2 linked regions of the Myxosarcina sp. GI1 genome follow. The protein of the gene in region 1 interacts with the protein of each later gene in a pairwise test. Links are inferred from orthologs where the notes say so. Each region holds a gene or a part of one and is shown in the gene's direction. Other genes may lie near its edges. The genes, in order: ftsZ and KV40_RS17080.

Region 1 (15,118 bases):
ACGCCAAGTCAGAAACTCGCCCAAAAATTAGAATCTATTCCTGCTATTGCTACCGTGAGAGTCAGCAAACAAACTATTCCCCCAAAGCTAACGATTTTTATTCGGGAAAGAGTTCCCGTAGCTTTAGCTTTATCGGCAGGAAAAGTCGGGTTTTTAGATGCTGAAGGAACTTGGATTCCTTCCTATTTATATAAAGATTTAAAGACAAATTTTTCACTTCCCCAACTAAAAGTCATTAATTTTCCCTTGCAGAGTCGGGCTTCCTGGACGGAACTCTATCGTTTGATCTCAGCCTATTCTGCCGTTGAAATTACCGAAGTTCGTTGGGATGAATCCGAGGGTTTATTCTTAAAAACCGAGTTAGGAATGGTGTATTTAGGTTCGGACATGTCTCAACTTGAAGATCGCTTTAAGGTTATGGTGCGTCTAAAAAATTTGCCAGAACGCTTTGATTCTAGCAAAATTGCTTTTATCGATTTAAGCAATCCCCAACAAAATTTGATTCAAAAGTACCGTAATTAACAAAAATCGTAAAAAATCTGTATTTTTACGTATTGATATTTCAGTATTTACTCTTAAAATAAGCAAAAGTAGTAACTGAAGTTTAGAATTAATTGCTTAATAGTTATAAAAACTTAAATATTTCCAGCTAATTAACTATATTAGATAATAATTAAGCTAAGAAAAAATCGAAAATCAATTTTGTATAGAAGAAAACATTAAGGAGAATCTCTTTATACGCCCATGACAGCCAACCACAGAGTTTTTCAGCTTCACAATAATCAAGTTAACTACAGCTCCGAGTCAACTTCAGCTAAAGCAAGTAGCTATGCTAGCAATGGAATCGGAATTCCTTTTCACGCAGGTGGTAATTCTCAAATTCCCAAAGAAGAAATGAGAGGTAATAAAATTGTGCCGAGCAACGTCGCTAAAATCAAAGTGATTGGAGTTGGTGGTGGTGGTTGTAATGCCGTAAATCGCATGATCGAAGGTCAGATAGCGGGAATTGAATTTTGGGCGGTAAATACGGATGCCCAGGCACTCAACCACGCACAGGCACCGCAAAAACTACAGATAGGACAAAAAATTACTAGAGGGTTGGGTGCGGGTGGTAATCCAGCAATTGGTCAAAAAGCAGCAGAGGAATCGCGAGATGAAATTGCTCATGCCTTAGAAAATACAGATTTAGTTTTTATTACCGCAGGTATGGGTGGCGGTACGGGAACAGGTGCGGCTCCCATTGCAGCAGAAGTTGCCAAAGAAATGGGCTGTTTGACTGTGGGTGTAGTAACTCGTCCTTTTACTTTTGAAGGTAGAAGGCGCAATAGCCAAGCAGTTAAAGGAATAGAGGCTTTGGCTAGTCGTGTAGATACTTTAATTACAATTCCCAATAACCAGTTGCTCTCGGTGATTTCTCCCGAAACTCCAGTACAACAGGCATTTGCTTATGCAGACGATATTTTACGCCAGGGCGTACAGGGGATTTCTGACATTATTACCATTCCAGGTCTGATCAACGTTGACTTTGCCGATGTTAGAGCAATTATGGCGGATGCGGGTTCGGCTTTGATGGGCATAGGAACTGGTTCGGGTAAATCTCGTGCAAGAGAGGCTGCTGTAGCTGCGGTTTCTTCACCCTTACTCGAAACTCCAATTGATGGTGCTAAAGGTGTCGTGCTAAATATTACTGGTGGTAAAGATCTAACTCTTCATGAGGTCAATGCCGCAGCAGAAAGCATCTATGAAGTAGTGGATGAAGAAGCTGAGATCATTTTTGGCGCGGTTATCGACGAAACTATGGATAGCGAGGTGCGGATCACGGTCATTGCTACTGGTTTTGAAGGCGATAAAAGTGAGGAAGTTATGGAACCAGAACGGCAAGAACCCAGCATTTTTACTTCCATGCCTCAGTCAGAAAGAACCCGAACTCCCGAACCAGTTAGCGATCGCAGTAGAATTGAAATTCCCGACTTCTTACAAAGAAGACGCTTTACCAAATGATAACTAATGTAGCTCTAACTATTGCTGGTTCTGACAGTGGTGGTGGTGCGGGAATTCAGGCGGATTTAAAAACTTTTGCCTTTCACTGCGTTCATGGAGCTAGTGTTTTGACTTGCGTAACTGCACAAAATACTACAGGAGTTGCAGCAGTCGAGGCGATCGCGCCATCAATGGTTAAAGCTCAAATTGAAGCAGTAACTCAAGATCTTAAAGTCGATGCGCTCAAGACAGGAATGCTCTTGAATCGAGAAATTATTGAGACGGTAGCAGAGCAATTACAAAAGCTAAATCTGAGTCAGTTAGTTGTCGATCCCGTAATGGTATCTCGTACGGGATCGCGTTTGCTTGACGAAGCTGCCGTCACTAGTATGCAACAGTACTTGTTACCACAAGCGGCAATCGTTACACCCAATCTTTATGAAGCTCAAATTTTGAGCGGTAGGGAAATTAATAATCTAGAAGATCTCAAACAAGCGGCGATCGCCATTTACGAGGAATTAGCAGGAGCAGTAATTTTAGCTAAAGGGGGTAGTCTATCGGGAAAGTTTCGGGGCAGCGATGTTTGGTTTGATGGTAATAAGCTCGAAGTATTAAAAGTAACGCCAGTTAACACGAATAATACTCACGGTACGGGCTGTACTCTCTCAGCCGCAATCTGCGCCAATTTAGCCTTAGGTAAAGATTTATGGTCGAGCGCGATCGCAGCCAAACAATATGTAACCAAAGCTCTTGAATATGCTTTAGATATTGGTGCGGGTCACGGTCCAGTAGGACATTTTTTTCCGTTACTAAATAACCGATCATTTTGAGTAGGAGCGATCTTTGAAGCTAGCAAATAAAATAGAAGCAATTTTTTATATTAAGGGCAAGCCTCTTAACTTGGCGGAAATTGTTGGCTATCTAGATTGTGACTTTGAGGCAGCTGAAGATGCTTTAATTGAGTTGATGAACGATTATGCCCATCGCGACACGGCATTAGAAATTGTAGAAACTTCCGCAGGATATAGTTTACAGCTTAAGCCTGCTTATGCCAACCTGTTACAGGAGTTAGTCCCTGCCGAACTAGGCAAAGGAGCATTGCGAACCCTGGCGGCAGTAGCTTTAAAAAACCCCATACTGCAAACCGAATTAATTGAGTTACGCGGTAGCAGTGCTTATCAGCAAGTAGCAGAATTAGTACAGTTGGGGTTTATTCGCAAACGAGAACAAGCCGATGGACGCTCTTATTGGCTAGAGGTGACTGATAAATTTCATCAATACTTTGAAATCAACGATTTGACTGCCCTTTGAGAGGTTATCCGAAAATTTATTACTAGCGGATATGGACAAATTTATGTCAAAGTAGTAGAGAATTACATCCAACTTTGGGTAACGAATGATATTTAATTTTGATTTTTCAGATTCCGAACAGCAAGAAAAAAACTACAATACTCTGATGCAGTATTTGCGCCAGCAGCAACCAGAAGTGTTAGCGCAAATTGCTCAGTCCGCTAGTCCTGAAGTCAAACAAATTATTTCTCAAAATGTCCAAGGTCTGGTAGGAATGTTGCCTACGGGGGATTTCAATATTAAAATTACTACCGATCGCGAAAATTTAGCTCATCTTTTAGCTTCAGCGATGATGACTGGCTATTTTTTATGCCAGATGGAAAAGCGCATGGATTTAGAAGAAAGTATTGCCGAGTCTAATTCTCTTTCGGATAAATCATCGGATATTGAGTGAGAGAGATAAATCAATAACAATAAAACTTTGAGAAAATCTCAATTTAATTATTTGCAGCGAACACCTGTCAGCAACTAGCTCGTGCGTAGCTACAAAAAAATAGCAAGACTAATTGTATAACTTGCTACTTGACTAGTATGTCTAAAAAATTTACCGAATTGGATTTTCCAGCTAAATATATAGCAGTGGACAGAAGAATTAGGACATCTCAAGCTACTGAAAGCTTTATAAATTAAATATTTTAATTTTTGACTTTTGACTTTTACTATAACTGTCCGATTTCTTGAAATAATCCAAACTAAAACTGCTCACGCCTTTGACATTACTTTACACTGCAAATTTAACCGCCTTTGGAAAAAGTTAGCATGATTAGAATTGACAATAGCATTCCAGGACTTAGTAATAGAACGAGAGTTAATAGTTCGCTAGAAGTCATTAAGTTAAAAAAATTTGTCGAGATTGATTTAGTATTTTTAGGCTAACTCTTTATGAGCAAGATGGTATCGAACTAAATATTTTGTTAATAAATCTACTATAGCAATTCTCAATTTCGGTGGATATGTCTCTAGGTACTAATTCGCTGAAGCACCGTTAATAAGCAAACGTAATTTGGTTCGAGCTATAAATATTTTTGTATTAATAGAGACAGTTTTTCTTTAGTCATAGCAGGGATTTTATCGGGCGGAGTTAGAATGGCGTATTTTAAAGCCAAATGTGCCTCAGATTCAGGGGGATTGGTACTAATCCTATTAACGGTTTCTCGAATGACTCGTTGAGCATTGACGGCGTTGCGTTGGAGGTTCTCGATTATCATTTCTACAGTTACGCTGCCGTGGTCGGGATGCCAGCAGTCATAGTCGGTAACTAAAGCCAAAGTGGCATAGGCAATTTCTGCTTCTCTAGCTAATTTAGCTTCAGTTAAGTTAGTCATACCCACTACCGTTGCTCCCCAACTGCGATATAAATTTGATTCGGCTTTAGTAGAAAATGCAGGTCCTTCCATACATACATAAGTACCACCGCGATGCAGGGTAACTTCAGATAAATCTAAAGAATCGATCGCCTCAGCAAGAACCTTAGCTAGATTGGGACAGACAGGATCGCCAAAAGCAATATGAGCGATTAACCCTTCCCCAAAAAAGGTGGCGAGGCGATTTTTGGTGCGATCGATAAACTGATCGGGAACTACCAAATCTAAAGGTTTGACAGATTCTTTAAGTGAACCTACTGCCGAAGCGGAAATAATGTATTCTACTCCCAACTGTTTTAAAGCATGAATATTAGCGCGAAACGGCAGTTCTGAAGGTAACAAATGATGATTGCGTCCGTGACGTGGCAAAAAGGCGACGGTAGTATTATCTAATTGACCGACGATTAAAGCATCAGAAGGTTCGCCAAAAGGCGTTTGTAGCTCGATCTCTTTGAGATTTTGCAGCGCGTCCATTTTGTACAAACCGCTACCGCCAATAATGCCAATTCTTGCTTCTACCATATCTGTCTTATTTACCAATTATTTTAAGGATTTAAAGCCTATAACATGTTAAAGGGAAGATCGCTATAACTTTCTTTAACCTTTAACCTTTCCCTTACATCCTTCGCTTGTTTGCCGTCCATTGATGACGATGAGGATTTAACCCTATGAGCCGCAATTATTCTAACGGAAAATTAATCGGCTTCGGAAATTAAAATTAAAGGTACCAGTTCTTCGGCTGGTGAAATAGTTACGCTACTCAAAATGCGATCGCCAATAGCACGGGTAATTATTTGATTGAGGCGGCGAACTTCAGGACAGGAATTGTACCGATAATAAATTTCAAAAATTCGCTGCTGCTTGATTAATCTCGGATTTTTCTTGTCGGGTACCTCCTTACGTTTTTTGCGAAGATAAATATCGGGTTTTTCGCTTCTGTCTTTGATATCTGGTAGGGTGTCTTCTCGCTCGTGCCACCAATAGCCTTTATAAACTATGCTTTTAGAACTTTGATAGAGTTTTAGACTCGCTAATGAAGGAATATATAAAGAATAAAAATCTCCCTCTTTAACTACTTGAAAACATCCCCAATCTTTTTCTTGTCGATTGAGTAATTTGGCGATCGCATCTTCTAGTAAAACTAATTTGCTTATTGTCCGCTCGGTTGTTAGTGCTTCAATCGTCATTATTTAAATCGCTAAAATTATTGCTATAGCTTGCCAAAAATTACTAACTATGCAGTGCAAAATAGGGCAGATATTATGAAAAAATCTCTATAATTCTATAAAATTTTTAGTAGAGAAACAGTTTATTTTTGATGGATATAAAAGAATTTTTAGATTTGAACGCTGGTAAATGGTTTAGTCAGCGCACCAATTATTTGACTGGCGATAAAGCTCAAAGCGGTAAAGCCGATTTGACAGTGGAGCTTTTAGCCTCAGATAATTCTACAATAGTTAACCTTTGTCAAAACGAACGAATCGATCCCCAACATAGCTTGGGTGGTCTATCTACTAGCTGGGATAGCTCGGTAGATTGGGGAAAACCCAAACAGATTGGTTCGGTAGTCATGGTATTTATTGCCGATGACAGTAGCGATCGCACTGGTAAAGTATTGCGTCAGGAAAACGGTAAGGCTCAGGGCAGCTATACTCTAGGAGACGATGGAGCTTTGACTGTAGTTGTGGAAACCGACAGCATTATTGCTGAAGAACGTCAGTGGTTTGCTAGCGATAATTTAAGACTGAGAACTACAGTAGTAACAGATAAAGTAACTAAAGCGATCGTTCAGACTTCTTTTTATTCAGAGATTCGTAAAGCACCTGCTAAGTAAGTAGATTGCTAGAGAAGTAATTATGATGGCGAATACACCAGCAGTTCTAGAAATCTTGCCTTTGCAACTCAAGGCGTTGCAAAATAAATAGACGATCGATTAAAAAACAGGCAAAGTCCAGTGTTTAAGATAATAGGTGAGAAGTCGAATTGAGGCTTCAAGCATCTCAACTGATTTTGAGTAACAGAATGTTTTACGATGCAAACGAGCAATCGGCATTACGAGGTATTTTTCTTCATCATAATTACTATCATACTTTATCTGTGCAACGCCCGTTTTTTTATGGTCGCTTAATAATTCCGCCACCAAGTAAGACTTCGCCGTCATACCAAACTGCTGCTTGACCTGGGGTAATACCAAATTGGGGTTCGTCAAATACCAGGCGAAAATTATCGTCTTCTAGAGGAATTATGTTTACTGGTACTGGTTTGGCGCGATAGCGAATCTGTACTTCAGCGCGAATTGGTGTGCTAGGCTCAGCTATTGAAACCCAGTTAACTCGCGACACCGTGCATTCTATATTACCGCCAGAGGTGCGATCGCCGACAATCACGCGATTCATTACAGGGTCGAGTTTGACGACATATAACGGTTCGGCAGCAGCAATACCCAAACCTTTTCTCTGTCCGATAGTGTAATGGTGAATGCCTTGATGTTTGCCTAGCACTTTACCTTCTAGATCGACTATATCTCCTTCTTTTCGCTCGATGTAGCGGTCTAAAAATGTCCGCATTGAACCGTGAGCCTCAATTAAACACAAATCTTGGCTTTCAGGTTTATCGGCAGTTGTCAGAGCAAATTCACTAGCAGTTTTTCTAGTTTCTTCTTTGGTGCGATCGCCCAAGGGAAAGACCGAACCTGCTAGCAACTCCTGAGTTAAATCGTAGAGAAAGTAAGTTTGGTCTTTGTTACGGTCTACGGCTCTCAATAACTGGTATCTTTCTGTAGTTTTGTCGTAGTTAATTCGAGCGTAATGACCAGTCGCGATCTTATTAGCACCAAGCTTTTCTCTAGCATACTCAAGCATCGGTGCAAACTTAACCGTTCGGTTGCATTGCGAACAAGGTAAAGGTGTAACTCCCGCTTCATAACCAGCTACTAAATAATCGACAATATTAGCTTGGAATACCTCCCGACTATCAACAACGTGATGGGGAATATTTAATTCTTCGCAAATACGGGCTGCATCTACCATGCCTTCAGAACAGCACTGCCCTTTACCCTTCATTAACCAGAGGGTAAGACCGATTACTTCGTAACCTTGATGGTGGAGGGTGGCAGCGGCAACAGAACTATCAACGCCACCAGATAAGCCGACAACGACCTTGTTCATGGAACTTTACAATTTTGTTAACTTCAATAATTATTAAGGGTATTTTTAAAATAGTAGGCTCGTCTTTTTATTATGACAAATAAGTTAAATTCTCAGGCTGCTAATTATCTATCGTTAGTAATTTCATCAACGATGATGCGAACGCTACTCGGCATGGGATTATTAATTATAGCTACTGCTGTCCCTACAAAGGCACAGAGCGATAAGTTTATTACCGAACTTTTACCACCACCTCCTCCTGTAGCCTCTCCCAATCGAGTTGCCGAACCTCAATACAAACCAATAGTACCAGTAGATCTCGATCCTCCTACCTACACTAGTAAAGAACCACCGCGAGAATATACTTTTAGTGCGCCACCACCAGAAGACGATCGAGATTACCGAGTAGAAGTATTTGGTAACGAACGAGAATTATTAGATCGAGTTAGAGCGATCGAACCCAAAGCTTTTCAAAAAGGCAATGTAATTCAGGTGGGAATTTTTAGTCGTCAGGATAACGCTGAAGATTTAGTTCGTAAGCTTGCTGTAGAGGGGTTTTGGGCGAGAATTATTATTAGCGAAAGCTATTAATTGAGTTTCGACCATGACTGACAATACGATTATTTGAAATAAATTGCTTAAGTTCCTTAATAGTTAACTTTTTAAAATCAGTCGTTATAAAACCTTCAACTTCCAATTGCTAGATAATTTAAATAAAGATTCGGTTATGTCTCAAGTTTTAAGTAGTCAAGATTGCTAAAGTCTTTTCAGCTTTTATATATCTGTATATCAAAAGTCGGAAAGCGGTTTTTGTTAAGAAACGTTAAGATAAGTTATAGTCGGGGGATAACATTTACTAAATTGCCCTCATCGTTGGCAATATTGACTTAAAAAATTTGTGAGAGCCTGGAACGTTTTAGAAGCAAATACCAAACGCAACTTAGCCATTCTATTTTTTACTGGTCTGTTGTTTTGGATTAGCATTACTTTATTATTACCAACTTTACCCGCTTACGTACAGGATGTGGGAGGAACTACGCAACAAGTTGGTTTGGTAATGGGTAGTTTTGCCATTGGGTTATTGTGTTCTCGTACCTGGTTGGGTAGAGTTGCCGATCGCCGCAGTCGTAAAATAGTCATTTTAATTGGACTTACCGTTGCTGCGATCGCGCCAATTTGTTACTCTATTGTGCAGTCAATTGGGGGGTTAGCAGCAATTCGCGCTTTTCATGGAATTAGCATCGCCTCATTCACCATTGGCTACAGTGCTTTAGTAGTAGATTTTGCACCTCGCCAACAACGAGGAGAGTTAATTGGCTACATGAACTTAGCAGTACCTACGGGAATGTCTATCGGTCCTGCGTTGGGAGGATTTTTACAGGCATACAGTGCCAGATGGCAGTGGGATTTTTTAGCTGAAGGCACTGGTTACGAGGTTATTTTTTGGACTTCTTCGCTGTGTGGAATTACAGGCTTTGTTTTAGCCAGTCGCCTACAAGAGGCAGCTGGAAATAAAGAAATATTAGAAAAAGAACCAATTAATTCTAGCGATCGCAACTTTTGGGAGCTTTCACAAAATCCCGCCTTAGTAATTCCCGCTACGATTTTACTTTTGGTCGGTTTGGTTTTTGGCACTATGGTGGCTTTTTTGCCTTTATTCGTGCGCGAGTTAGATATTGCTTTTAATGTTGGCTTATTTTACACGACGGTAGCAATTGCCTCGTTTTCGGTGCGTTTATTTGCTGGCAAGGCAAGCGATCGTTACGGACGGGGTTTATTTATTAGCGGTAGCCTTATCTGCTACATTATTTCTATGACTTTACTGGCTAATGCCGAAACTGCCCCCACTTTGTTGCTAGCAGCATTAGCAGAAGGAGCGGGAGCGGGTATTTTAATTCCTCTAACTTTGGCACTGATTTCCGACCGCTCTTATGCCAACGAACGAGGTAAAGTTTTTGCCCTTTGCATGAGTGGTTTCGATCTGGGAATTGCTTTAGCAGGTCCCGTATTAGGAGCTTTAGCTTTTAGTTTGGGCTATCGCGGTTTATTCTCCCTGGCGGCTTGTTTGGCACTAACCGCACTGGTTATTTTTGTTACCCAGTCTAGTAAAAATATCCGTCAGTCTTTTAATTTTGCCTTGGGTAAGGTGCGCGATGCTTACGCGATCGATTGTTAATACGGGCGAGAAGGGATTTGAACCCCTGACTCCATGGTTCGTAGCCATGTGCTCTAATCCACTGAGCTACACGCCCCTAGTTAAGTTAATTGGTTTCATCCAATTTACTCAACGATTTATGATGTTAGCACGACAACATTGTTTTATGCAAGATAATGATAATTTTAATTCTCTATCTCATCTCAATGAGACAGGAGAAGCACAAATGGTAGATGTTTCTGCCAAACAGCCGACACGTCGTCAAGCAATAGCCGCAGGCAGAATTAGGATGTCTGAGTCTACTTTAGAAGCGATCGAAGCAGGAAACGCGCCAAAAGGCGATGTCATTGGTACGGCAAAGCTAGCAGGAATTATGGCAGCCAAACAAACGGCAAATCTGATTCCCCTATGCCATCCTTTGCCCTTAAGCAAAATCGAAGTAAAAATAACTTGCGATCGCAATTTACCAGGCTATCAAATTCGCGCTTCGGTAATAACTAAAGCCGAAACGGGAGTAGAGATGGAAGCTTTAACTGCCGTATCTGTTGCCGCTTTAACTCTATACGACATGGCAAAAGCTTTAGAAAAATCGATGCAGATTGAAAATATATGTTTGCTCGGTAAAACTGGCGGTAAATCTGGAGATTATTTTGTTGAAGGGATGACTACATCAGATCTGTAGGCAATTCTTTATAACTGGGAATTTTCTTGGAAGTAAATAACTGTCCGTGAATTGGTTTGTAATGGAGATCGCCTCGTCCAGTAGTGTCTGTATCGATCGCTAAACTCGGCATACTGTCGGGATAAGTAAACGAAATTGCATTCCGATTGAAAGTTCGTATGGCTATAACTGCGAGGGTTCTATTCGAGTTTTTCTAATAATTGAAGTGTTTTATCATCTCGATTGCCTTGAAAATATTTATCTAAAACGCGATCGAATACCGAATCTGATGCGACAGAAGAAAACAATGTCATAGACGATTTGAGTTTGAGATTGTCTGGGTAGCCAAAAATTTCTGAAACCGATCGCCCTTGAACGGCAATCACTACTTTGGCACATTCTCTCAATCTCGAACCAAGAACGGGATGATTTATATATGCCAACGCCTCTTCTCGGCTTTTGATGGCGTAATATTTAGAAGTTTGACTCTGTCCTAATCCTGCAAACTGCGGAAATATATACCATATCCAATGGGATTTTTTATTGCCATTGTTTAACTCTGCTAGAGCGCGATGATAAACTTCTTCTTGTGCGCTAATAAAGCGATTTAAATTAAAAGGATCGTCAGGATTGGTGTTATTGGTTACTTTTATCATATTTGTTTGCTCCATCTATACCAGCGATGGTAATAGTCGATTGCTACTCGATTTTTGTGACTTTTAAATGTTGACTACAGATCGATAAATTTTCCTCGGTTCCCTGCTCCTTTGCAGTTTATCTGTATCTTTATTTTATGGAATTGTATAACCTGCTTGCGTTTCAACACTATTGAAACTAGTAAAAAGGAATTATAGTTTTAAAAAATTTTCTAATTTGCAATAAAAAAATTAGTTCTTCAATATCGGAATTCAACTCTTGAGGATATGCTCTTTCAGCCAGTTTAGCTTCTAGTTCTGCGTATTCTGCCGCACTTAATGGTTTGCTGTCTATAGGCGATCGCGCTTCTAAAATTATCTCAGTGCGGAGGATTTCTTCGGGAATATCGTCTGGCGGTGGTAATGCCCAAGCCGATTTTGCGGCGAAGTTCGCTACTATACTTATAGTCAAAGCCAACACTGAAAGTTGTTTCATTTTGCTAGGGGAGGTGCGATCTTACTTTGTCAATCGAAAAACGCCTGGAAGTATTCAGCAAGTTACCTCTAAGAGCGCAGTTAGCTACTATCGCTTCATCTAAAGCTAATGTCGTGCTATCTAAGAATTCAGAATACATTGCTGCTCTAGAACGCATTCACCAGAAATCTCTAGCAACAGCTACACCTGAAGCTCTAGAAGCATATCACAAAGCCAAAGAAATTCTTAACAGTTAACAGTCAGTTAGAACAGCTTCGATTGTATATAGACTGCTGCAATCGCTATGCAACTTCAAACTATTAACCACTAACTATCATGCCCAATCAGCTAGCAAATACTCAAAGTCTGTATTTACGCAAACACGCCGACAATCCGATCGATTGGTGGTATTGGTGTGACGAAGCTTTAGAATTAGCCAAACAAAACAATAAGCCAATTTTTTTGTCTATAGGCTACTCAAGCTGTCACTGGTGTACGGTAATGGAAGGCGAGGCATTTTCCGATGAGGCGATCGCCAGCTATCTCAACACCAACTTTCTGCCGATCAAAGTAGACCGTGAAGAAAGACCAGACATCGACAGCATTTATATGCAGGCGCTACAGATGATGATCGGACAAGGAGGATGGCCTCTCAATATTTTTCTCACGCCAGATAAACTAATTCCTTTTTACGGCGGAACTTACTTTCCCGTCGAACCTAAATACGGTCGCCCTGGTTTTTTAGAAATTCTTCAGGCAGTTCGCCGTTTTTACGACAAAGAAACAGAAAAGCTGGAAAATTTGACCGAAGAAATTTTTAAAAATCTTCAGCAGTCAACCAACTTGCCTACAGGTAAAGCTAATATTCTTAGCGAAGAATTGTTAAATCGCGGCATGGAAACTAATACGGCCGTACTTAGTCCCAACGATTTTGGTCGTCCTAGCTTTCCAATGATTCCCTATGCAGCTTTGGCTTTACAAAATAGCCAGCAAGAAAGCTCTGAATATAATGCCACCGAACTAGCGCGACAAAGAGGACTAGATTTGGTGCTGGGAGGAATTTTCGACCATGTAGGAGGGGGGTTTCATCGCTACACTGTTGATTCTACCTGGACTGTGCCTCACTTTGAAAAAATGCTTTATGATAATGGGCAGATTTTAGAATATCTGGCTAACTTATGGAGTAGTGGGTTTCAAAAACCTGCAATCGAACGAGCGATCGCGCTAACGGTAGAATGGTTAAAACGCGAGATGACTTCGGCTCAAGGGGGACTATATGCCGCTCAAGATGCCGATAATTTTACTACTCCCCAAGCCGCAGAACCAGAAGAAGGCGAGTTTTACGTCTGGAGTTACCAAGAGTTAACCGACTTGCTGTCTTCAGAAGAACTAAGCCAGCTACAGGCAGAATTTACCGTTACTCCCGAAGGAAATTTTGAGGGTAAAAATGTACTTCAGCGTTTGGGAATAGAACAATTATCCGAGACTTTGAATAGTGCCTTAGCAAAACTATTTGCAGTTCGTTATGGTAAGGCAGCCTCTGAGATCGATAGTTTTCCTCCTGCAAAAAACAATCGGGAAGCTAAAAGCAAAGACTGGTTAGGACGCATTCCACCAGTTACCGATACTAAAACCATCGTTGCCTGGAATAGCTTGGTCATTTCAGGATTAGCCAGAGCTTATAGTGTATTTAAAGAACAATCTTATTTAGATTTGGCGATCGCAGTAGTTGAGTTTATTTTAGATAATCAGTGGCAAAGTGGACGCTTACACCGTCTTAACTACGATGACAGAGTGAGTGTGTTAGCACAATCAGAAGATTACGCTTTATTAATCAAAGCTCTACTAGATTTACAGATGGCTTGTCCGCAAGATGCTCGATGGTTAGAAAAAGCGATCGCGCTTCAGCAAGAGTTCGATCGCTTTTTCTGGAGCGAAGAGGGTGGCTACTATAACAATGCTGCCGATGGTGGTAAAGAATTACTAATACGCGAGCGCAGCTATATGGACAATGCTACTCCTGCTGCTAACGGTACGGCAGTTGCTAATCTGGTGCGTTTGGGTTTATTAACCGAAGATACTGACTATCTAGAACGTGCCGAAACCGCCTTGAAAGCTTTCAGCACTATTATGGAGCGATCGCCCCAAGCCTGTCCTAGTTTGTTTGTTGCCTTAGATTGGTTGCTTAACGGCACTTTGGTTAAAACTACTGCCGAACAATTAGCTAAGTTAATTCCTAACTATTTTCCCACTACCGCTTTTCGTTTGGAACCTAATTTACCTCAAGGTGCAGTAGGTTTAGTCTGCCGCGGTTTATCCTGTCTGGAGCCAGCAACAAGCGAACGACAATTATTAAAGCAGTTAACAATGAACAGTTAACAATGAACAGTGTTTACCGAGCCGTTGATAATTGCTCATTGCTCATTAAGCTTTTTTTGATTTCAACCTCTCGTTTCATCGCCTGTGCCAATACCTCAGAGCTTCGTTGTGCTGCCCAAATCTCTACCTCAAGATTGTCTGCGCCAGAAACTGCAATCTCTAGTTTTTCTTCCGACACCTGGCAATAAATTTGTTTGACACGTTGATTCTTGGTTTTGTTTAAAGCAACAGCAACTCTTAAAATTCCCGAAAGTTTTTTAATTAAATGACGATGATGTTTGGAGAGTTTTTTAAACTTCTTATGTTTCTTGCTTGGTTTGGCTTTAGTGTGATAGCGAGTCAAATGCCTGATTAACAATATTTCTTCATCGGTAAACCCTCTCGGATTGGTTCGTCTAATAATATAGCGCGAGTTTTTATGATGTTTGCGGAAAGAAATAAACTGTCCGATGTCATGGAGTAAAGCAGCAAACTCCAAAATTTCTCGTTCGTAATCTCCGTATTGGTGCAGTTTCTGAGTTTGGTCAAAAATTTGTAGTGCCAAATGAGCAATGTGAGAATTTTCTTCCCAATCAGACTCGTATTTGTGAACTAGATGCGCTGCTTTACGATGTCGCAAATTTTTGAGTTCAAAAGAAGCCGCAACCTCTTGGGAATGCCGTTCTAAATAGTCTAAAACCATCCCTTCTCGCAGGGAGGCATCACAAAGAGTAATTTCTTTTACTCCCACCATATTTAATAGCTGTACTAATAACACTCCGCCTAAATGAATTGCGTCGGCACGTTTGTTGCTTACTTCATCAACTTCGGCACGTTCTTCTAAATCCATTTCCAGCAGTTTCTGAGTTAATTCGCCAAGATCTTCTAACCCTACGACTTCAGCGTTAACCGACTGTAAGGATTCGCCACCAGCAGCGATATGCGCCGCCTCACCCATAGTACGGATAGTTCCCGAGGTACCAATTACTCGCTC
Region 2 (15,261 bases), on another replicon or contig:
AATTTCTCTAATAGTTTTTGATGGTCAATTTTGTCAAAACATTTAGATATATCTGCATCTAGGACGTATTTTGCTTTCTGCTTTAACGTTAAATAGATTGCTCCTATTGCGTCGTGGCATGAGCGTCCAGGTCTGAATCCGTATGAATTAGGTTCAAATTTGGCTTCCCATTCTGGCTCGATTGCCATTTTTACCAGAGCTTGTTTAGCCCTGTCATTCATGGTGGGTATGCCCAAGGGTCGTTTTTCTGTTTTTCCTGGTTTTGGTATCCAAATTCTTCGAGTAGGCTTTGATTTATTGCCTAACTTGAGATTTTCTACCAATTCCCTTCTTTCTCTGGGTTTTAGTGATTTAACACCATCTACTCCAGCCGTTTTCTTCCCTTGATTATCCTGCGTTACTTTCCTAACTGCGATTGCTTTGCTCGACCATGAGCTAATCAGAAGTTTTTGAAGTCTGCGAACTACTTTGACATCTCCACGTTCAGAAGCTTGATAAATTCTTTTTTGAAGCTTGAATACTTTCTTCTCTAGCTGATGCCAGGGAATAGTATTCTATTCATACATCGGTTTTGCCGTGTTCATGACCTTACTTTTACTACAGACTTTATCTTTCATCTCACCGTGAGTCCGTCAGCATATCTTGGGCATTACTCCAAGCATTCGCTTCTGACTCTATCCTTCCCTGATAAGGCTTGCGCTGGTTACTACTCAGCTTATTTGACCAAGCTGAGAGCCTTAAGAGGGTTATACCGTTCCTAAGATTCGTTGGTTTCTAACTTTAGAGTCTTTCTATTCGCCGAAGGCTGTTAGTTGGATGCCAAGAAACAAGGATCGATCTGTTTCTCTTTTGATAAGCAAAGATCGACTGCTTATCCTTTAGCCTTGTGAACTTTTGTTCCCAGCCTGACAACCTGTTTTGGCTGGTTTGGTATTACGACGATTCAAACGAAAGTTCGTCTCCTACTCATAGTTAGCTGCTTCGATGGGATTCTCAATCAGGTTTTGAGTTACCACCTTTTAACATCCCGCTTCATCAATTAAAGTTACCACCTTTAGTTGATGGGGATGCGCTTTCACCCTTGCATCTAGGGGGATGGACTTGGTTATTAACCTCACCATCACGAACCTTAAGTTGTCTAATTATTAATTTTTATTACTTTCGTAATATTCCTTAACAATTAGCAGTCTATCCTTGAGTATTAAATACTCATTTCAGACTAACGGTTCGCACCAATCATTTACCAATTTACCAGTGTGCAATTGATGGGTTGACTGGACAAGCAGGAGTACAAAATATAAAAGAGCAAAGTGAAGTAAAAGCAAATATTAAGCGAGTCTTTACCTTTCTATTAGTTAATATACAAAACACTGCTTAAAAACGAGTCGATCGCGATCGATCAATTATTTTCTACTGATGCGTAAGTTATATCTTTTTATCCTTCCCTTGCTAGTTATTTTCTATAGTTGTAAAACCCCAGAAAACGCCCAACCAGTTGAAGAAAAACCAGTAGAACCCGCCAACATAGAACAAGCCAGACCAGTCGCAGAGTATCTCGACTCGCTTGGTGTTGCCACTCATATTGGTTTTGCCAGACTACCATACAATCAAAATTTTGATGAAATTATCAAACCTCGCCTTCAGGAATTAGGTATAAAGCATATTAGAACCGATCTTAGCGGACAAAAATTTTACTTTCAGCACATGAAAGAGCTAGGGGCAATGGGGATTAAAGCCAATGTGGTTACTAGACCACAGACTGGTATGACTTTGGATGCCCTAATGAAAAATCTTAAAACTTTGGGAGATATGGCAATCTCTGTAGAAGGTCCTAACGAACAAGATGGTAGTCAAAATACAGGAAAAGGTAAACCAATATATCAAGGCAAATTTTATCCTGAAGGTCTAGAGTTATTTCAAAATAAGCTCTATGAAACTATAAATTCAGACTCAGAGACTCAAGATATAAAGGTAGTAGCACCATCATTTTTTACCAAAAATATCACTGAAGCATACTCTATGCTTGGTAAACTAAAATGCGATCTAAATAATATTCATAGCTATCCTGCTGGTCGCGGTATGACAACTAGAGGATTGGATACGATGGGTGGTGCTTTAAACAACGCTCTGGAATTTTGTGGAGAGGATAAGCCAATTATTGCTACAGAGACTGGCTATCACAATGCAATCTATGTCAGAGGTAAAAATCATAATGATGAAAAGTCGGCTGGTACTGGTGTTTCTGAAGCAGCAGCAGGAAAGTATATCAATCGCCTGTTTTTAAACTATTTCAACAGAAACATCGAGCGTACCTATATTTACGAACTTATCGACAAAAATCCAGACCCGTCTTTAAGCGAAACAAAAAATCACTGGGGACTATTGCGTAATGATGGTTCGCGCAAACCAAGCTTTATTGCCTTGCGTAATGCGATCGCCATACTCAGCGAAGACAATACTACTAGTACCGAACCAATAAACAATAAACTTGGCTTTAACCTATCGGGAAATACAGCCAATGTCAGACACACTCTATTGCAAAAACAAGATGGTAGATTTTATCTGGCACTGTGGCAAGAAGTCGATTCATACGATCGCGTTCGGCTACAGGACATTGCGGTAGAACCCGTAAACTTACAGCTATTTATTGATGAAGATGTCAGGGAAGTAAATTTTTACGATCCCCTACAGCAAAGAAATGCCATTAAGCAAGTTACAGGCGAAAACTCTTTAGAAGTTGCAGTGAGCGATCGCCCGATATTTCTCGAAATTGTTATCGATAATTAAAGTAAGGTGTCAGACTCAGCCTTCTCCGTAGGAATGGGAACCGAGCCTTAGCCTTCGGCTTGCTAAATTTCATCCCAACCACTAACGCCCGATGACATTACATAGCTAGTCACGCCTGCTTCAAAGAAATTCGCCTTAGTATGTCCTGCTTTTTTAGTATCGGAAAAACGTTCTAAATGTTTGTAGGGACTTTTCTGATACTTCTCTTCTGTGTACAGCGGTTCTAAACCGATCGCTTTGGCGCGTAAATTCGCCAGATACTTAGTATACTGTTCGGTACTGGCTGTGGTAATGCCCAAAATATTATCGCCGACAATATGATCCGTCCAGCGACATTCATGTTGCACTGCCGTATCGAACATCGTGTAAATTTGTTCGACTGAATGCGGAAATTGCTGCATCGCTTCAGGCAACAACTTCTGGTAGAGTCGCACGTGAGATAGTTCATCGCGGTTGATCATTTTAAAAATATCCGCGCTACCTGGCATTAGCATTCTCGATGCTAAATTGTAGAAGAAAATGAAACCGTTGTAGAAATATATTCCTTCTAATAAATAGTCGGCTAGTAAAGAAACAAAGTAATTTTCTGGTGTAGGATTATCGACATATTCTTGATAGATTTTAGCGATAAATTCACAGCGGTCTGCTAATACCTTGTCAGTACGCCAAAAATCATAAACTAAATGTCTGCGATCGCTGGGAATGACGGTTTCGATAATATATTGATAGCTTTGATTGTGCATTCCTTCCTGTGACATTTGTTCCGCCATACACAGGCTAATTTCTGGTGCGGTAATGCAGCTTTTAAGATGGGGAATGTTACAGGTTTGTACTGAATCTAAAAAGGTTAAATAACTCAAAATACCGTCATAAGCGCGGCGTTCTTCTGTGGTCAAATTCCAGTAGTCGGTAACATCTTGGGTCAAGTCCAACTTTTGGGGAATCCAAAAGTTCTCTCGCATCTGTTGGTACAAACCAATTGCCCAAGAGTAACGCACATCATTTAACTGCATTAAGTTAGTGGTATTACCAAACCAGATCGAACGATTTTCTACGCGATCGTCACCACTAGGATTAAAAATTGGATTGGCTAACATATTATTTATACTCCTCGGTCATAGTTTTACTTTAAAGCTTCGACTACGCTCAGCTTTAATACCGAGCGTAGTCGAGGTGTTAATTCGCGCACGCTACACACGCATCATTAGACTCTTTAAAATCGTCTTTTTGAACGGTGCGTATATAGTAGATAGCTTTACAACCTTCTTGCCAAGCCATTACTAAAGTATCGAATATATCCTTAGCTTTAATCGCTCTTTCTGGTTCTTCAGGAAAGTAAACTCCCTGGTTGAGATTAAATAGCAGTTCCATAGAAATTCCCGTATCGATCCACTGCTGCATGGTAGCAACGGCTTTAACGACAATTTTTTGATCTAAACTTTTATTTTCGTGATAGTACCAAAAGCGATCGCTAATAAAAGGCGGTGCGATGGGAACGGTGCCTTTTGCCCATTTATCATAAAAGAATTTACTATAAACTGGCAGGATGCTGGCGGTACATCCTTGAACCAGAGAAGATGATGTATTAGGGGCGATCGCAGTAATATGAGAATTACGAATCCCGTATTTTTGAATATTTGCCGCTAAATCTACCCAACGTTCTGGTTGTTTGGAATTAGTCAAAAACCATTCTATCGGCTTGGCTCCGATTAATTTACCCTTACTCCACTCGCTACCAGCAAAGGCAGCATACGCACCTCGTTCTCGCGCTAACTCCATTGAAGCTGTGGTACAGGCAAGAGCTATGTTTTCAAACAAATCGCTAATTTCTGTGAGGCTGGTATAAGTTAGATGGCGTTTTGCCAACCAGTCGGCTAAACCCATACAGCCAACTCCGATTGTACGGTATTTATCGTTGTGTGTTTTACTGGCTGAAAAAGGAGGGTTAGTTAGATCGATGGTATTATCTAAAATTCTTACCGCTAGAGTGGAGATATGAGGAATATCTACTTCTTCGACGTTGGCAAGATTGAGAGATACTAGATTACAACAATGTGCCTCTACCCCTGGTTTGACATTGCTAAAGCTCTCACAGCATAGATTGACACCTGGAATATACCCCTCATGCTGGTTGGGGTTAGCACGATTGATCGTATCTTTAAAAGCTAGATAGGGCATTCCCGTTTCTACCTGAGAACGCATAATGTGCTTGAAAAGTTCGCGAGCATCAACCTGTTTGTAGAGAGCGATCTTATTACCCAATTCGGCTTCAATTATTTTATAAGCTGCTTCAAACTCATCGCCCCAAAGTTCTGCCAGTTCGATACCTAATTTAATTCTGACTTCGTAAGGATCTACCAACGTCCAAAGCTCTCGCTCGACTACCCGACGCATAAATTCATCGACAATTACTAATTGGGGAAAAATGTCGTAGGCTTTACGGCGACGATCGCCATTTTCTGCCTGCATTTCTAAAAATTCGGGTACGTCTAAATGCCAGACATCTACGCCAACCGTAACCGCACCAGCCCTACGCCCTCCCTGATTGACGGCGATCGCCGTATCGTTGAGTAGTTTGATCCAGGGTATAACACCACCCGAAGCGTTGGCTTTACCCATTACCCAGCTACCTGTAGCGCGGATACGAGAAACGTTAACTCCTACGCCACCACCGTTTTTGGAAATTCTAGCGGTGTTGGTAATTTCGGCAAAGATACTTTCTAAATTGTCATCCATGCCCGTAATAAAGCAGCTACTGAGAGAACCGCTAGGTACTCTCAAGTTAGCTAAAATTGGCGTTGCCAGAGAAATTTTTCGTGAGGCGATCGCTTCATAAAATTGCTTGGCGACACTCAGTCGGTTTTCTGGTTTTTCTACAGACGCTAGTAATAGAGCGCAAGTTAAATAGGCTTCTTGTGGCAGCTCGTCGTCGAGCAAATAGCGTTTCATCAGCAAAACCGCCCCTGCCAGATCGTAATCTTTATCCCATTCAGGATTAATCCAGGAGCCAGCTACAGCCAATTCTTCTTCGGAATAAACTAAAATTTTCTTATCGTAGCGATCGGCATTAACCTGCAATTTAACCGTAGCGGGATAATTACCATATCCATAACCCCGACTGACAATAGTATCTTTCCACAGACTCCAAATATGCAGTCTTCCTGCCACATAACGCCAATCGGGTTCTGAGGGACTACACATCGATAGAGCGCAATCGATTAGATTATCTTGAATTTCTCTGGTAGTGACACCGTTTCGCAACCGTGTTGTCAATCCAGCTTCTAAAGTAATGGGATTGACATCTTTTCCCAAACACGCCCATTCTGCAACAGCACGAATCTTAGTAATGTTTAAGGAAGTTGGAGTACCATCTCGTCTCACAACCTGAATATTGGAAGATAAAGTTTTTTCTGAAGAAGAAAGATGCGCGTTGTCTGTGCTGCTGTGAGTTGTTTGTTTAGCATCCTTAATAGATGTACGTTCTGTAGAAAAGAGAGTTGGCTGCATATATCTGAAGAAGAATCGATCGGACTGGATTTATAATATAACCTAACTAAAGCAATATATATAGTGTTTTTAAATAGAAAAATAGCTCCGATCACTCTACATATAGGTTTATTTGAATAATGCAAGCGCACCGAAATAAAGTGAACATATTAAGGTATTATTTGATACATGAGCTTGAAGAGCATCCAGTTTAACTCATCTAAAATGCGCCAAAGTTTTCTTAGGTAGTCATTTTGAGGCAAAGCAAACAAATTTAATAACTAAAAATTTAAATTTATAATAAGTTTAAATTTCTTTGTCTCTAGACTTCTCAAGAATGTCGATAGCTATGGTAACTTTGTCAGAGAGGCTCTTTTAGGAGCTTTTTCTAATTTATTATGGCAACGATAACTATTAAAAAATCTATAGAATATTTTATAAGTGAACACTCAGAGGAACGAAACCTATTTAAACCATCCAACCTTCGGACTGCTTTATAGAATCTGCGCTCTTGATGAAGAGCAGGAAATTTTCACCACTTTGTACGCTCAACGTTTGTTTTTTACAGTAACTATTAAAGTAGACCGCTTTACTTTTGAACCAATGAGTCGTTCTGATGCTCGATTATTAATAGAAACCCGTCTGCGTCGTCTGAGAAACACCTCATCCGAAGAATACCAGCAGCTTTATGAAATATATCAACGTACTTTCCAATAATTTTATTAATGATTGCCAGACAAATTAGTCAAATCGAAGAGCAAATTGGCGATCGCGTTAAGTTAGTAGCTATTACCAAACAGGTGTCGGTAGAACGAATGCGCCAGGCTTATCAAGCAGGAGTACGTGATTTTGGTGAAAATCGCCTACAGGAAGCATTAGCAAAACAGCAGCAGCTTCAAGATTTACCAGACATTTGCTGGCACTTTATCGGTCACATTCAGAAAAACAAAGCTAAAAAAGTTTTAGAAAATTTTGAATGGATCCATTCTGTAGATAGTTTTGCATTAGCAATGAGATTGGAGCGATTGGCAGCGGAGTTATCGCGATCGCCCAAAATTCTACTACAAGTCAAAATGTTACCAGATCCTGACAAATATGGCTGGCACATAGCAGAGTTGTTAGCAGATTTAGCTCGTCTAAATGAATGTCAAAATTTGCATATATTAGGCTTAATGACAATTTTGCCTCTGGGTTTATCTTCCGAACAAACATTAGATGCTTTTCAAGGAGTTCGAGAAGTTGCCCGAGATATAGAAAAACAAAACTGGAGTTCTCTAAAAATGCAAGAGCTATCGATGGGAATGTCTGATGATTATTTACTAGCAGTAAAGGCAGGAGCGACAATGATTCGTCTGGGAAGGGGGATTTTTGGCGAACGTCCGAACTAAGTTTAAATTTTTTAAGCTGCTGTTGCTTAAAATCTCAGAGAATCAGCAATTATTAAAAAAAGTAAAATTATTGGCGCAAAAGGTTTGTACAAATCTGTACAAATAAAGCTTTCTAAAGTAGAATTGAATCGCCAAAACTTAATATCTTACGTTTGGACGATGCAGTTATCTATTATTGTTTTCAGCCAAATAACCAAACAGTAATAACTAATCGTTTTAAATTTTACTTGTGTAATTCGTTGGCAGTAAGTAATATTAATGACAAATATTTGACAGTTTGTTGTTTTAATAGACTTTTATCTCGCTCCGAATTAGACAATTAGTCAAGAGATATTTCACCAACCACCATTGAAGTCGTAAATTAATAGGAGTTTGAAAAATGGGTATTCGAGGAATTTTAGAAGATATTTTGGGTATAGACCATGGTGAAGGAACAGAATACCAAGTAATTGACCCACCGTATGATGATGAAGTAGAAAACACTTCTGTTTTTTCAAATTCAGAATCAGAGCATCCAGAAGTCAGCACCTCAACAGTATCTCAAAGTAGTCGTAAATTTTCTGTAGGAAAAGAAGGAAAAATGAACAACAAAGTAATTGGAATGCCAGGAATAGCCAATAGCAATTCAGAAGTAGTTGTTATCGAACCTCAATCTTTTGAGGAAATGCCCCAGGTAATTCAAGCATTGAGAGAACGCAAATCCGTCGTGCTCAACCTAAACATGATGAATCCCGAACAAGCACAAAGAGCAGTAGACTTTGTAGCTGGTGGTACTTATGCTATGGATGGCCATCAGGAACGAGTAGGAGAAAGCATTTTCTTGTTTACTCCTAGCTGCGTTAAAGTTAGCAGTCTTACAGGAGTAATTCACGACGTACACAATCCCGAAACACACGTTCGCCGCCCTGCGCCCGTTCCCGAAGCTTGGGGAGAAGCGAGCGCGGTAGCTCAGTAAGCAATTCGATCGTATATGACATCTAGTAGTATCCGTCTTGGTATTATTGGTGGCGGGGTAATGGCAGAAGCTATATTGTCCCGCCTTGTCGCACAAAAAATTTATCCAGCAGAGCGAATCTTAGTTAGCGAACCCCAACAACAGCGTCGCGAACATTTACAGCAGCTTGGCATAAAAGTAACATCTGTTAATCACGAAGCGGCTAAAGCTTCAGAGATTTTGCTGCTTGCAGTCAAGCCACAGGTTTTAGATTTGGCGATCGCCAATCTTGCTCCTCATAAAGAAAATATTATTATTTCTATTCTGGCGGGAATACCTTTAAGTAGACTAGAAACTGCTTTTCCTCAAAAACCAGTTATCAGAGTGATGCCTAATACTCCTGCTCTAGTCGGAGCGGGAATTTCGGCACTCGCTCCAGGAACCCATGCTTCTAGAACACACATCGAGCAAGCCAGAGCCTTGTTAGAAGCAGTCGGTGATGTAGTAGAAATACCAGAATCACAAATGGATGCAGTAACGGGATTATCTGGTTCTGGTCCTGCTTTTGCCGCAATTGCTATTGAAGCTCTAGCCGATGGAGGAGTAGCAGCAGGTTTGCCAAGAGCGATCGCCCTGAAATTATCAATTCAAACGGTTTTGGGTACTGCCAAACTAATTCAGGAATCTCAAATGCATCCTGCCGAATTAAAAGATCGAGTAACTAGCCCTGGTGGCACGACAATTGCAGGAGTAGCAGAGCTAGAAAGTGTAGGATTTCGCTCGGCACTGATTGAAGCAGTAAAAGCTGCCAGCGATCGCTCCAAAGAACTAGGTGAATAGTCTTAAAGTGGCAAACACTTTATAGTTTAATCAATCTTAATTTTTTCGGTTTTTCGTAGTCTATAGTTAGCTAAGAGTAGATCGATATAATCTAAATTGTTGGCATTCTGGAAATATGCGCCGATAATTGTCTAAAAGACTGAATACAATATTTAGTTGCCAATTATTGTGGCTTCATTAAATCTTTAGTTTTTATAGTTGAAATTATGCATACGGACTCTGCCAAAATCCTTGTAGTAGACGACGATCCCGCAATTCGCAATTTAATCTTTCGCTTTCTCAATCAGAAAAACTATCAGTTAGAGTCTGCCGCAGATGGCGAAACTGCACTCAAAATATTCGAGCAATTCAATCCAGATTTGGTGATTTTGGATGTTAATTTGCCCGATGCTTTAGGATACAACTTGTGTGAAGAAATGCAGAGTCGTACCGACGTATTTATTTTGATGTTAACCAGCCGTTCTGATGCAGCTGACAAAAAAGAAGGTTTTCTTAAAGGAGCAGACGATTATCTTACCAAGCCTTTCGATCTTTTAGAATTAGAATATCGCGTCAAAGCAATTTTAAAGCGTCAGCGAACGGTTACAACTTCCGAAAAACAGCCCCTTATCTTCAAAGATTTGGAAATCAATCCCGTACGTCGCGAAGTGAAAATTAACGAACGTCTTATCGGGCTTACTGCCTTAGAGTTCGATCTACTGCATTTTCTAGCTACTCGCCCAGGGCGAGTTTGGCGCAGAGAAGAATTAATTCAAAACGTTTGGGATTATGAGTATGTAGGCGATCAGCGAGTAGTGGACGTGCATATCGGTCAAATTCGCAAAAAAATCGAAACCGATCTTGCCGAACCTTGCTATATTCAGACAGTTAGAGGTGTAGGCTATAAGTTTGAAGTTGATTCTTAACTAACCTTCTTTGTTATTTAAAGTCTGTTTTTGCCAATTTTTAAAGCATTTCTTTGCCAATCAGATTGGTGAAACAAGCTTTTTTCGTTAGCATTTTGGATTTGTTTTCATAGCTTTTAAAGTTTTATTTTGCCGAAATATATTAAAGAATAAAGGTAAAACAGGGGTTTGGGAAAAGCAGAGCCTAGCGGCTCAAGTACGGCAGCAAAGCTGCCCGCAAGCGAAGCTTGCTTGGGGCGTAAGCCCCTGTTCGGCGAGGCTTGGCGCGAATGCGCCTGCGTAGCAGCCAGAAGAAAAGGAAAAAAAGATTTAATCGTACCAATGTTTTTTACAGGCAGTCTGAATGCCGAAGGGTTTGAAGGGTTCTTAAGTAGATATTTACTGCCATCGTCAACCAAACCATCAGTATTAATCATGGATAATGCACCGACGAACTTTGTTCGTCCCAGAAGCTTTGCTTCTGGACACAGCAAGTGCTGTGTATCGAAAAAATGTCATCAAATAATTACTCGAAGCGACGGTGCATTAAATAATATTTCTGCCAAAATATTCTCCTGATTTGAACGATATCGAACACGATTTGGCTATGAAAGCTGCGATCGGAGAAATTTACTCTTTACTCTTGCGACTCTGGGAAATCAACCCCGACAATTTTTCCTAACGGATCGAAAATAATCATAAAGCTTCTACTCTCTCTTTCGAACTCAAGATCTACCAGCACGACATCAGAACCAGAAGAACTGTTCGCTACTTGAGTACTCGTACGTTGCTTGAAACCGACATTCCGCAGAAAAGTTTAAGAGAGCAGATAATATTGACGACAATAGGAATTAAAAAACTGAAGAATGTGACTTCGTTCACTAGTAAGATTACTAATTTGTTTGACTCCACCGAAGGAAACAAGATGAACCGACATAAAGCATTGAAAAACCCAACGTAGAGTAGGGGAAGTAGTCGGTTTGCCCAACTGATTAGGAATAGTTTGCCCTGCGGTTGCCAAAGCTAGTCGTAAAGCACGTTGACCCAGACTATAAACTAAAAGAGATAAGCCCATAACTATTGCCAAAGCAGCAATCCGTTTTGGGGATTTAAGAAAAACACTACTGGTAAAGAACAAAGGCTCTTTGAGAAATCGAAAACCTCGCTCAGTAGATTGTTGTGCTTTATACTCAATCAACAATTGGTCATTGCTCAACTGATGTTTGTCCAAGACATTAGTTGCCAGAATAAATCTTCCTGCTTTTCGTTCTTCTAGAGCAATAGCATTTAGATTAGGAATCAAACTAGCATCAATTTGGTAATGAACCTGAGTTGGGAGTTGATTTTGAGGGGGTCTACCAGATTTGCCGTGACTAAAATGTGGAATTAGTTTCACATCATCAAGTTGATAAAATCTTAGTTTTTTTCTCAGATTTTGTACTGCCTTTTCCGCATCAGGCTGACAGGCAAATTTTTGTCGGCATAATTGCTTTAATTGAGTTTGAGCTTGATTTTTCTTTGTTGTTAGACGCTTGGACAATTGATGAAGGTCTGATTGTTTTCGTTTCTTGCTTTCAACGATTAACCAACGTTGTTTTACACTCCCGTAATAGCTACCACATTCAGCAATCAGGTATCCATCTATAGTGCTATGGTCAAACAATTCATCGGGCAATGTCAGTAAAGTAGTAGTTTCTTTAACTGTTGCAGGTACTCGTGAAAGCCATTGTAAAGACTGGATTTGCTGAAGGTTATCCGCGCTATAAAGAGCCGCATCGGCTACGAATAATGTATCTAGATTCCATTCCCGTTTGAATTGTTGAATTAGCTTTGGGAAAACACTTTTGTCTGCTTCATTGCCATCTGCAACTCTGAGGTACAAAGGTACATCTCCATCTCCACTGCACATCAGATCGATAATAAATTGCTTTAAGTCTGGTCGATGATCTCTCGAATAGCCGTATTTGATTCTAATTCTTCCTGGCTCTGGGTCTATTTCTTCTGTTTCAAGATATTCTCCATCGACATGAAATGAACTCGAATCAAGATGTAAACTGTTGAGCTTGACTCCCATCTTCTGGGCTGCGGTCAATGCTACTGTTACAAATACTTTGGTTACTCCCTCTTGGTACAATTTATCCAAGGCTCTACCAAGGCAATCGTCATTAAGATGTTCTGGTAATATTCCTTCCCCCAGTAAATGTTCTGTAGCTTTACCCTCAAAGAATTTTGGGAACAGATATAATGGAGAGCTAATCATGCCCAAGCCATTGATAATCATGGCTTTCACTGCTTGCCCTGTTGTTACTTTTTGGTTGCCATGAGAAGCGATAATTTTGTCTATTTCCTCTACTAGCCCAATTTCATCAATTATTCCTGCGATTATTCCACAGTGATTTAGGTCTTTAACTTTTACTTCTGCTGTTGATGGTGTCATGATTTTTAACATACCATCAACTTTTTCTTTAATTTAACTTGATTTGATATCCAGACTTGATTCTTCCGATAATTATTCAGTTATTTTTTTATTTCTGCGGAATGTCGGTTGAAAGAACCTGTTGTTGCTAAAATCTCCATCCACCGTTGCTCGATAGTTTCGGGCAAAATAGTCTCTTTTAAATCGGCAGCCAAGTATCCTCTTGCTACTCCATAGTTACCATTACTCACAGCATCGACAAACTCTTCTGCATTGTCCTGAATATTGCGAATCCAAAGGAAGTCAACAGCAGTAATTTGGCGATCGCCATTCAAAGTAACCACAAAATCAGAGATAACATTTTCAAAATTGGCAGTTACCAAAACTTTATAGGTATCAAATACTTCTGTCGGACGAATTCTTCTGTATTTGACGAAAGCACCCATGTCATTTACTACTTGTTGCCAAGATCGCTCTAAATCTGTTGCAGACAAGTATTCTTTTAAACTAGTGCTTGTATACTCTCTGGCTTCATCGAATTCGCCTGCAATTAGAGAGTCAAAAAAGTTTTGCGTGACTTCTCTAGCACCAGTTAGCTGGTCGGACTGAGCATTGTCAGATTGAGAAACTTGTGCGACCATCTTTGTTTGTCGGGGAGTTGAAATCGCTCTGTTTGCAGTCGTTCCAAACAGCACTAGGCAGACAGAAAAGTAAAGTAGTCTTTGTATTTTATAGTTCATAATGATCGATGATTTGCGTCTTTTGTCTACTAACAATCACATTAGCTCTGGCTTTAGTATCGACTTGTCTAGCAGCAATATGTAAAACAAAATTATCCGAAAAGCTAAGTAAGTGGGCGTAATCAAATAGAAAATAGTTTTGGCAGGGAACAGGGAACAGGGAACGGGGAACAAAGGAAAATTCAAGTAGTAGGGTTTAATAGATTATTTTGCCTAGCTACTTATTTACTGAGGGAACAAGAGTTGAAATTGAGTTCGCAAAGTCCAATCAGCACCTCCATCTGGTTTAGCAGCATTCCAATAACCTTGAAGAGTTGCATTAACTGGTTGCTTGCCAATGGCAAAAACTCTGCCGAAACCTCCCCCAATAGGTACAGTCCACGTATCGTCAGATGAGGCTTCCCAATTAGCTGTAATAATTGGCGAACTAACGAGATACCACCCATTGGGCAAATTATAGTTAAAGAATGGTTGCAGCAAAAACTGACTTATATCTTCACGGTCTGAGTCGCCTGCAAAAGAGAAAACTTGGTTGACAAGTCCGCCGAAAACCAGATTATCTTTGGTCACCACAACTACAGCACTAGGTCCTATCGACCACTTGCCCGTACCCAAAACATCATCTGTTGCCGTAGGGATTATCAAAGATGGACCTACGCCCCAGGTTATATTACTGGAATTTTTGGGAGAGAAAAAGAAAGTCGGGTTGAGATCGCCCAGACCAAATGCGTCATCTCCACCTGATGACAACTGCGGTTGATAAACTATAGGAAGAATTACACGACTAATTAGCAATAGGTTTTCATTTAGGGAAGAAGGGATAACGGGCTGGATATTAAGAGTGTTCCGAGTGCGATCGAATTCCCCCACACCAAAGTCAGTATTATTTTGAAAGGGTAAACTGATCAAATTTGCTACGGGGTTTTGAGACTGCGATCGCAAGTCTGTATCTCCACCATCGTTATCCTCATCAGCATCTAAATTTGATTGGGCAATTGCTTCTGGGGATCGTCTTTGAACTAAAGTCTCGTTAGGGAAGTCAGATTTAGTTTCTAGAAAAACAGGTAAAAGATCGTTGGCATTAGTGTTTGTAGGTGTGTTTTGTTTTGGTAGATCTTTTTCTAGTATTAAAAAACTAGTATCATCAATAGTGTATTCTTTGGTGTCTGTCAAAAACTGTGGTAGTTTCGCAAAACTAGTTACTGAATTTAAATCTTGCTCCAACGAGATAAGATTTTGCCGTTCAGACTGTACTGCTTCGTTAGCGATCGCTGGTTCTAATAAACTGCTTAACAATATAAAAGCAACCGAAAATTTTAAAGAAAATGGATGAACTCCTCTAACCACGTTTAAAAACTCCTTTAAGCTACCTGACTGATATAAAGCTGAAAAAATTATTTCTTGCCAAACGTTTTTGCCTGAATATCTTCTTTATTTATGCTTTTTAAACTAATTATTCGGTTAAATGGACCTCGTAATAATACGTAAGGGACTATAGAAAGAAGACAAGCAACAATGAGAGCAGTCACCAGATTTAGCGATCGCAAGGCGATAAATTGGTAGATCGAGTCTAGTACTAAAGCGAGAATAAAAACTTTGGAAATTCCTTTCCAGCCATCTTTGAGTAAAAAGCGGCGATGTTCTGGGTTAGTTAAAATCGTCCAACCGTAGGGATCTCGATCTTCCCTGGCATCTGCGCGACCATCGCGGAAGGCAAACAAAGTTGCCATAATTGGCTGGAGGAAAAAGCGAAAGTGCAAAGGACCATCAATACGGGTGACGAGTT

What was found.
Region 2: the proteins of ftsZ (region 1) and KV40_RS17080 interact in binary tests that used the Bacillus subtilis proteins (3 or more experiments, as listed by UniProt). The link is inferred for Myxosarcina sp. GI1 from one-to-one orthologs.

The regions. Positions count from the first base shown.
Region 1 is NZ_JRFE01000022.1:233,999-249,116, forward strand. Bases 38-2,872 are described here. They hold ftsZ (cell division protein FtsZ), read left to right. Parts: upstream 38-744; coding sequence 745-2,001; downstream 2,002-2,872. Other genes in these bases: KV40_RS16430 (cell division protein FtsQ/DivIB), read left to right, coding at 38-522; thiD (bifunctional hydroxymethylpyrimidine kinase/phosphomethylpyrimidine kinase), read left to right, coding at 1,998-2,810; scpB (SMC-Scp complex subunit ScpB), read left to right, coding at 2,824-2,872. Also shown: more of KV40_RS16430, read left to right, coding at 1-37; more of scpB, read left to right, coding at 2,873-3,291; KV40_RS16450 (DUF760 domain-containing protein), read left to right, coding at 3,377-3,724; KV40_RS16455 (S-methyl-5'-thioadenosine phosphorylase), read right to left, coding at 4,344-5,216; KV40_RS16460 (hypothetical protein), read right to left, coding at 5,390-5,881; KV40_RS16465 (phycobiliprotein lyase), read left to right, coding at 6,013-6,528; tRNA 2-thiouridine(34) synthase MnmA, read right to left, coding at 6,809-7,861; KV40_RS32225 (SPOR domain-containing protein), read left to right, coding at 7,934-8,431; KV40_RS16480 (MFS transporter), read left to right, coding at 8,739-10,016; cyclic pyranopterin monophosphate synthase MoaC, read left to right, coding at 10,162-10,677; KV40_RS36995 (hypothetical protein), read right to left, coding at 10,661-10,789; KV40_RS16495 (DUF1810 domain-containing protein), read right to left, coding at 10,857-11,312; KV40_RS16500 (hypothetical protein), read right to left, coding at 11,491-11,787; KV40_RS16505 (hypothetical protein), read left to right, coding at 11,814-12,023; KV40_RS16510 (thioredoxin domain-containing protein), read left to right, coding at 12,103-14,145; KV40_RS16515 (Ppx/GppA phosphatase family protein), read right to left, coding at 14,159-15,118. UniProt on the Bacillus subtilis protein: Essential cell division protein that forms a contractile ring structure (Z ring) at the future cell division site. The regulation of the ring assembly controls the timing and the location of cell division.
Region 2 is NZ_JRFE01000023.1:55,225-70,485, forward strand. The notes cover bases 6,851-9,828. They hold KV40_RS17080 (cell division protein SepF), read left to right. Parts: upstream 6,851-8,040; coding sequence 8,041-8,616; downstream 8,617-9,828. Other genes in these bases: pipX (transcriptional coactivator PipX), read left to right, coding at 6,851-6,990; KV40_RS17075 (YggS family pyridoxal phosphate-dependent enzyme), read left to right, coding at 6,999-7,661; proC (pyrroline-5-carboxylate reductase), read left to right, coding at 8,632-9,435; KV40_RS17090 (response regulator transcription factor), read left to right, coding at 9,642-9,828. Outside these bases: KV40_RS17055 (hypothetical protein), read left to right, coding at 1,417-2,787; KV40_RS17060 (ribonucleotide-diphosphate reductase subunit beta), read right to left, coding at 2,850-3,884; KV40_RS17065 (ribonucleoside-diphosphate reductase subunit alpha), read right to left, coding at 3,964-6,294; more of pipX, read left to right, coding at 6,715-6,850; more of KV40_RS17090, read left to right, coding at 9,829-10,340; KV40_RS17100 (IS1634 family transposase), read right to left, coding at 11,137-12,756; KV40_RS17105 (DUF3887 domain-containing protein), read right to left, coding at 12,837-13,475; KV40_RS17110 (hypothetical protein), read right to left, coding at 13,701-14,822; KV40_RS17115 (hypothetical protein), read right to left, coding at 14,870-15,261. UniProt on the Bacillus subtilis protein: Cell division protein that is part of the divisome complex and is recruited early to the Z-ring. Probably stimulates Z-ring formation, perhaps through the cross-linking of FtsZ protofilaments. Its function overlaps with FtsA.